2 regions of the Stenotrophomonas sp. 109824_Sma genome follow, and region 2 is predicted to be linked to the other one. Evidence: riboswitches for the same ligand, from Rfam matches in the RefSeq annotation. Region 2 holds a riboswitch; the other holds the start of a gene.
What was found. Region 2 has a riboswitch for thiamine pyrophosphate ahead of ACZK1G_RS00695 (TonB-dependent receptor). Riboswitches for the same ligand answer to the same signal wherever they lie in the genome.
Positions count from the first base shown of each region.

Region 1: it holds a riboswitch for thiamine pyrophosphate, as region 2 does, so the genes downstream of both, thiC (phosphomethylpyrimidine synthase ThiC) here and ACZK1G_RS00695 (TonB-dependent receptor) in region 2, are expected to answer to the same signal.

Region 1 is NZ_CM151078.1:3,911,268-3,915,358, reverse strand. Features, by position in the region: gene ACZK1G_RS18380 (BCCT family transporter) at 15-1,592, opposite strand; TPP riboswitch at 1,839-1,940, shown strand; gene thiC (phosphomethylpyrimidine synthase ThiC) at 2,023-3,867, shown strand; gene ACZK1G_RS18370 (ion channel) at 3,962-4,091, shown strand, end outside.
Region 2 is NZ_CM151078.1:168,564-172,654, forward strand. Features, by position in the region: gene ACZK1G_RS00695 (TonB-dependent receptor) at 1-1,835, opposite strand, end outside; TPP riboswitch at 1,906-2,001, opposite strand; gene ACZK1G_RS00700 (phosphotransferase enzyme family protein) at 2,121-3,245, opposite strand; gene ACZK1G_RS00705 (glycine zipper 2TM domain-containing protein) at 3,367-3,774, opposite strand; gene ACZK1G_RS00710 (peptidoglycan-binding protein) at 4,021-4,091, opposite strand, start outside.

The DNA.
Region 1 (4,091 bases), 1.1 Mb from region 2:
GCTGCAAAACACTCTCAATCCGAATCCTGCGCGCGTGCGGCCTCCGCCTGCGTCTCTTCCTGCGCCGCCATCTCGCGTGCGATCCACGCATCGATCATGTGCCGCTGGCGCTGCGCCTGCCGCCGCTCACGCGTGTACTCCTGGTCCAGCACCCGGTACAGCGACACCATCACCAGCACCATCAGCAGCGCGAATGGCAACGCCGCAATCGTGATCATGCCCTGCAGTGCATCCAGGCCACCGGCCAGCAGCAACGCCGCTGCGATCAACGCCACCGCGATGCCCCAGGCCAGCTTGCGCTTCAACGGAGGATCGCCTGCTTCGTCAGTGGACATGCTGGCCAGCACCAGCACCGCCGAGTCGGCCGAGGTCACGAAGAAGATCATCAGCAGTACCAGCGCAATGCACGACAGCAGCAGCGGCAGCGGCATGCTGTCGAACAGCGTGAACAGCACTGTCTCGTAGCCATTGCCCAGCGCCTGCACCAGGTCGGCATGGCCGAAGATCTGCGCCCACAGCGCGGTGCCACCGAATACCGCGAACCAGAAGAAGCCCAGCAGAGTCGGCGCGAGCACTACGCCGATAACGAACTCGCGCACGCTGCGGCCGCGCGAGATGCGTGCGATGAACGACCCCACGAACGGTGCCCACGAGATCCACCAGGCCCAGTAGAAGATCGTCCAGTCCGCCACCCAGGTGCTGCCGGAGAACGGTGACATGCGCAGGCTCATCGTCACCAGCTGGTTGAGGTAGGAGCCCAGCGTGGTGGTGAACGTATCGAAGATGAAGCCGGTCGGCCCCAGCACCAGCAGGATGGCTGCCAGCAGGGCAGCCAATGCCAGGTTGAAGTTGGACAGCCACTTCACACCTCGCTCCACGCCACTGGCGGTGGATGCCATGTACAGCACGAAGGCGACCGCAATGATGGTCATCTGCACTGCGACGGTCGCCTGCACGCCGAACACGCGCTCGATGCCGGCGGCGATCTGGATGGTGCCGAAGCCCAGCGTAGTGGCGACACCGATCGCCGTGGCGACCACTGCAGCGATGTTGACCACGCGCCCGATCCATCCACGATGGTGGCGGCCGATGATCGGCTGCAGCATGTCGCTGACCAGGCCGCGGCCGTTGCGGTTGAACTGGAACCAGGCCATCGCCAGGCCGATCAGCGCGTAGATGGCCCACGGATGCAGGCCCCAGTGGAAGAATGCATAGCGCATCGAGGCGCGTGCCGCATCCAGGCTCTGCGGAGCAAGCCCTTCCGGTGGCTTGCTGAAGTGCGAGATGGGCTCGGCGGCGCCCCAGAACACCAGGCCGATGCCCATGCCGGCGGCGAACAGCATCGACATCCAGCTGGCCCGCGAGAACTCGGGCTCGGCGTCTTCGCCACCGATGCGCAGGTTGCCGAAGCGGCCGAAGGCCAGGTACATCAGGAACACCAGGGCCAGGAACACCACCAGCAGGTACAGCCAGCCGACGCTGCGGATGACTTCTGCCAGCATCGACTGCACCACGGCATTGAAGGGGCCCGGTGCAATACCGGCAAGCAGCACCAGCAGCAGAACCAGTGCGATGGAAACGCGAAACACCATGAAGGAGCTTCTCCGATCAAGGGATTGAGGGGAGCGAGCAGAGCTTGCAGCGAAGGGCCGGTGGCATGCATCGCGAACCGGGCAGGGGCCGCGAAGGCGGCGAAGGACGCATCGGTCGCTGGAACGCGACGGACGTGCACGTTACTGAATGCAATGTCACGGTTCTGTTAATACAGAAACTGCGGATCCACGCGATGCGCGGCTGCAACCGCCATGAGCTGCAGTGCTTTCTATGCTCTAATGCACGCCAAGAAGCGGGGGTACCGCGGCCAGGTGGCCACGGTTGAGACAGTCCCTTGGAACCTGATCCGGCTCATACCGGCGTAGGGAAGCTTTGCAGTGCAGCCGTGCCCGGACTCCGCCCAAGGACCGTCCGCGCGCGGGCGCAGTGCGCCGCCGCTTCGTCCCTGACCTTCCTGGACGATGCCCGATGAACGCACAGCTCTCCGCCCTGCAGCAACAGGCCCAGCAACTCTCCGAATCCGTGACCCGGCCGATTCCCGGTTCGCGCAAGATCCACGTACCCGGTTCGCGTCCGGATCTGCAGGTGCCGATGCGCGAGATCGCGTTGACCCGCACGCCGACGTTGTTCGGCGGCGAAGAGAATGCACCGGTCACGGTCTACGATACGTCGGGCCCCTACACCGATCCGGATGTGCGTATCGATCTGTCGGCGGGCCTGCCGGCGCTGCGTCGTGGCTGGGTGGAGGAGCGCGGCGATACCGAACAGCTCGACGGCCTGAGTTCGTCGTTCGGCCGCGACCGCGAGCATGATCCGAAGCTCGATGCCGTGCGTTTCCCTGCGCGCAGCCTGCCGCGGCGTGCACGCGCAGGCGCGAACGTCACTCAGATGCACTACGCGCGCCGCGGCATCATCACGCCGGAAATGGAATTCGTCGCCATCCGCGAGAACCAGCGGATGGAAGCGATCCGTGATGCCGGCCTGTTGCAGCAGCACCCGGGCGAGGCATTTGGGGCTTCGATCCAGAAGATCATCACACCGGAGTTCGTGCGCGATGAAATCGCGCGCGGCCGCGCGGTGCTGCCCAACAACATCAACCATCCGGAAAGCGAGCCGATGATCATCGGCCGAAATTTCCTGACCAAGATCAATGCCAACATCGGCAACAGCGCCGTGTCCTCGGGCATTGCCGAGGAAGTGGAGAAACTGGTGTGGGCGATCCGCTGGGGCGGTGACACGGTGATGGACCTGTCCACCGGCAAGCACATCCACGAAACCCGCGAGTGGATCATCCGCAATTCGCCGGTGGCGATCGGTACCGTGCCGATCTACCAGGCGCTGGAGAAGGTCGATGGCCGTGCCGAAGCACTCACCTGGGAGATCTTCCGCGACACGCTGATCGAGCAGGCCGAACAGGGCGTGGACTACTTCACCATCCACGCCGGCGTGCTGCTGCGCTATGTGCCGCTCACCGCCAAGCGGGTCACCGGCATCGTCAGCCGCGGTGGCTCGATCATGGCCAAGTGGTGCCTGGCGCACCACAAGGAGAACTTCCTCTACACGCACTTCGAAGAGATCTGCGAGATCATGAAGGCCTACGACGTGACCTTCTCGCTGGGTGACGGCCTGCGCCCGGGCTGCATCGCCGATGCCAACGACGCGGCGCAGTTCGGTGAGCTGGAGACGCTGGGTGAGCTGACGAAGATCGCCTGGAAGCATGATGTGCAGACCATGATCGAAGGCCCCGGCCACGTGCCGATGCAGCTGATCAAGGAGAACATGGAAAAGCAGCTGCGCGAGTGTGGCGAAGCACCGTTCTATACGCTGGGGCCGCTGACCACCGATATCGCACCGGGCTACGACCACATCACCAGCGCGATCGGTGCGGCGATGATCGGCTGGTTCGGCACGGCGATGCTCTGCTACGTGACGCCGAAGGAGCACCTCGGCCTGCCCAATCGCCAGGACGTGCGTGACGGCATCATGGCCTACCGCATCGCCGCGCACGCCGCTGATCTGGCCAAGGGCCATCCAGGTGCGCAGGTGCGCGACAACGCGCTGAGCAAGGCGCGCTTCGAGTTCCGCTGGGAGGACCAGTTCCACCTTGGCCTGGATCCGGAGAAGGCCAAGGAGTTCCACGACGAGACGCTGCCGAAGGATGCGCACAAGCTGGCGCACTTCTGCTCGATGTGCGGCCCGCACTTCTGTTCGATGAAGATCACCCAGGACGTGCGTGATTACGCCGAGGCCGGCATGAAGGAGAAGTCGGAGGAGTTCCGCGCCGCCGGCGCCGAGGTCTACCACCAGGGCTGATGCGGAAACGGTCGTGCCGGCCAACGGCCGGCACGACCGTTCATCACGCCGTGCCCGGCTATGCTGCGTCCATCGCCCAGGGGGAAAGGACGCCATGCCCGTTGCCATGACCACCCGTTGGCTGGCCATCGCCCGCCGTCATCCTTCGGCCTGGTTGCTGGGCGCGCAGCTGCTGGCGGTGCTGCTGTATCCCGCGCTGGATGACACCGCTGCGGGCCGCGCCG
Region 2 (4,091 bases):
CCGGTGTCGCGCGCGCGCGCCTGCAGCACGCTGGCGCTGGCCACGATCTGCAGCGCGTCGGTCAGCTGCCCGTTGGCGGTCAGCTCCAGGCCGGTGTGGGTCTGCGTGCCTTCCTCGACGAAGGTGTAGCCGACGTCGCTGCTGTCCGGCTTGGCGTACTGGTACGGCTGCGAGATGCGGAACACGGCCGCACCCAGCGTCAGCGCCTCCACCGGCACGTACTTCACGCCCACTTCCAGCTGCCGCGATTGCACCGACGGCAGGAAGGTGTCGGCGTTGCTGGTCCAGAACGGCGCTTCCTGGCCCAACGAGATGCCGAGCACATAGCTGGCATAGGCGTTGAGCTGGTCGGTGGCCTTCCACACCAGCGCGGTCTGCGGCAGGAAGCGCGACAGGCGGCTGTGCCGCTGCGGGATGCCGCGCTTGTCGTAGGCGCGCTCGTCCAGGCGCACGAAGCGGCCACCGGCCAGCCACTGCCAGTCATCGCCGAAGCTCATCCGGTCCAGCGCGAAGAACGCGGTCTGGCGGCTGTCCAGGCGCCGAGCGGACGGCCCCGGCATCTTCGGCGACGGCTCGAATACCGGCACCTGCGCGTCGTGGATGTTGCTGGTGCCGACGTACTCGTTGACGCTCGGGCGCTTGTCCACGGTACGGCGGAAGTAGTCGGCACCAACGGTCAGCTGGTGGCCGACGCTGCCGGTCTCGAAGCGGCCGCGCAGCTCCGCACGGGCCTGCTGGTTGCGGCGGGTATCGTCCGGGCTGCGGTAGTCGTAGACATCGTAGTCGCCGTTGGGCGCGAAGTAGTTGCCCGGTACGCTGCCATCGGCGCACTGCACGGCGTAGTAGCAGCCATAGGCGAAGGCGACGTTGTCATCGATCACCGAGCGGCTGTGGCCGACCGAGACACGCGACTGCCAGGCGTCATTGAATTCGTAGGTGTGCAGGGCGGTGATATTGGTGCTGGCGATATCCACCGGGCGCTGCCACGGCTGGTAGCCCAGCAGGTGTTCGCGGTCGACGCCGCGCGGCAGTTCGCGTGCGCCCAGCAGCTGGTAGCCGGACACCGAACGCTGCGAGCTGGTCTGGTAGTTGGCATCCACTTCCAGCTTGCCGCGCTCGCCGATCAGCCAGTCGGCGGCCAGCGAGTAGAAGTTGCGGCGGCCATCGGCGTGCTCGACGTAGGAATTGCTGGAATCCCATGCGGCATTCAGGCGCAGGCCGAAGCGCGGGGTGATCCAGTGGCCGACATCGACGGCGACGTAGCGCGAGCCTTCCGAATCGGTGCCGAGCGTGGCGGTGCGCACTTCCGCCGGGCGCTTGCCGATGTAGTTGATGATCCCGCCCGGCGCCATCACGCCTGCCGCCAGGCCGGCTTCACCCTTGAGGATCTCCACCGACTGCACGTTCTCCAGCGCCAGGCGTTGCTCGCCGGCGATGGACAGCCCGTTGAAGCGGTAGCCGGTGGCGGCGTCCAGCGCGAAGCCGCGGATGGCGATGTTCTGGTAGTAGCCCACCGGTGCATAGGCATCCCCCAGCGAGGCATCGTTGCTGGCCAGCTCGGACAGCGAACGCACCTGGCGGCGGTCGAGGTAATCGCGCTCGAGCACGTTCACCGAGGCCGGCGTGTCCTTCCAGCTTCCACCACCGAAGGCGTTCACGCGAGAGGTATCGGCCTTCGGTTTGCCAGCCTCCACGCGCACCGCCGCCAGTTCGGTCGGCGAACGATCGGCGCCGGTGGCAGCCGCATCGGGAGCAGCGTCAGCCTCGCTGGCATGCAGCGGCAGCGCGGCGCAGAGGGCGAGGGAGAGCAGGGTGGGGCGCAGGCAGCGGTTCATTCGGTTCGTCTTCGGACAACAAGGGAGACGAAGCGACGGCGCGCAGGTGCACCGGCCCATGACGGGGGTGTGGCTGCGGCTCAAAGCTCCCTACGCCGGTGCAAACCGGATCAGGTTCCAAGGGACTCTCTCAGCCTGGCAGATCCAGGCACCCCCGCTTCAGGTGACCATTTCACTACAAATGGTACGGATTTGCGAGCCGGTGCCCTTCAGGCGGCGGGGCGGTGCGGCGTCAGATCCCTTTCCGAAGGAAGGGGATCTGACCCCGACGGTGTACCAACCGGGTCACGCCGCCGCGTGCAGGGCCTGCAGTAGCGCCTGCCCTGGCCCGGTGCGGAACCATGCCGGGTGCCCCAGCATGAAGGGCTGCCAGGCCACGTCGGCATTCGCGGTCGAGCCGGTGATGCCTTCGAAGTACTCCACTTCGGACAGTGCGAAGTCGAAATGCACCATCGGCAGCAGGTCGGCCAGCAGATGCACGCGTGCTGCCGACAAGGGCAGCACCTCACGGTAGCCGTCGAGCAACGCCAGTGCAATGTCGATGCGCACCGCCTCCATCCCGCGCTCCAGTTCCAGCCACGCCACTGCGTTGCGCTCGATCGCGGTGGCGAGGTCGAACAAGGCGCTGGTGGGTGAAGCCAGGCCGAAATCCAGCACGGTGCTGACCTGCCCGTCGCGCCACAGCAGGTTGGAAACATGCCAATCGTTGTGCGCCCACAGCCGTGGCTCGTCGCGCAGGCGCTCGGCGAGCCCGGCGTGCCACGGCAGCACGTCGCGCTGCAGCTGCGCTTCCCATGGAATGCGCGCGAGATAGCGGGCCAGCCCGGGGCGCGCGTGCAGCTCCGCCTTGATCGCTGCGATCGGATCGTCGGCACGGATCAGATCATCGCGCGCGACCAGCAGATGGGTGCTGCGCTGGGGCGCGTGGTAGCTGGCGGCGGCACGGTGCAGCTGGGCCAGCATGCGGCCCGCCTCGCGGGCCTCTGCGACATCGGTCAGCAACGACCACGACACCGCGTCGCGGTACAGGTCTTCGCCCACGCCGACATCGTGCAGTTCAAACGTCCATTCGCCGTGTTCGATCGCGGTGCGGCCATCGGTGGCCGGCAGCACCTGCACCACCGGAACGCCGGCGGCGGCGAGATGGGCGATGAAATGGTGTTCTTCTTCCAGGCAGGCCGCGCTGCGCACACTGTGGTGGTGGCGCTTGATGAACACCTCGCCGCGCGTGCCGTCGACAATGGCGGCGGCCGACAGCGGCCGCGGGCTGTGCCAGCGCGGTTGGCTGTGCCCGCCCAGCTGCGGGAAACGCGCACTCAGCCACGCAATGTCCGCCGCGCTGATCGGCGGCCAGTCGGCGGCGACCTCATCGTTGTTGAGGCCCTGCACGCGGTGGGAGGAAGACGTCATGCCGCAGTCCGATCGGGAAAGTCACATCCAAGGCTGCGCATTCAACGCCATGCGCGTGGCCAACGCAAACGGGCGGGTCATCGACCCGCCCGTCTCCGCGTCATCGGTGTGTCGGCGCTGCTTACCAGCCGCGATGGCGGCCGCGGTCGTTGTAGTAGCGGTTGTCGTAGTAGCGCTCACGCTGCCAGCGGCGGTCATCGCCACGGTCGTAATAGCCGCTGCGGTAGTAGCCACGGTCGTAACGGCGATCGTAGCGATTGTCGTAGTAGCGGTTGTCGTAATAGCGACGGTCGCGGCGGTCGGACGTGGTCAGGTTGCCGATCGCGCCGCCGGCCACGGCACCGCCGACGGTGGCCGCAGGGTCGCCGTTGGAGAGCAGGTTGCCGGCCACGCCACCGACCACGGCGCCGACCAGGGTGCGCTTGTCCTTCCTCGACATCGCGCTGGCATCGCTGACCACGGCGACACCGGCCACCAGTGCCAGGGCCATCGCCAGACCACGGAAGCTGAGTGCGGAAGTACTGAGCATGTTCGTTCTCCTGTGAGGTGCATGCCACGCTGGGCAGGGAGGGCGCGGGGCGCCCCGGCTGCCGTGGTGTCCACGCTGGCGTTCCAACATTGCCGGAACATTGCCTGGCCTACCGGGCGGCTTGCGCATTCATCTAGCGGCAGGCGGCATGAAGCAAGGCTGAAAGCGGCCTTGGCCGCTCAGCTGGCAGAAAGGGAAAGGGCCGCGCATGGCGCGGCCCCTCCCGGTCTGCAAGGCGCTGCGGGCTCAGATGCCCATGGCCTTCTGTGCCTGGCGGGTCTGTTCCTGCTGCGCGTCCTGCTGCTGGTGCAGCACGT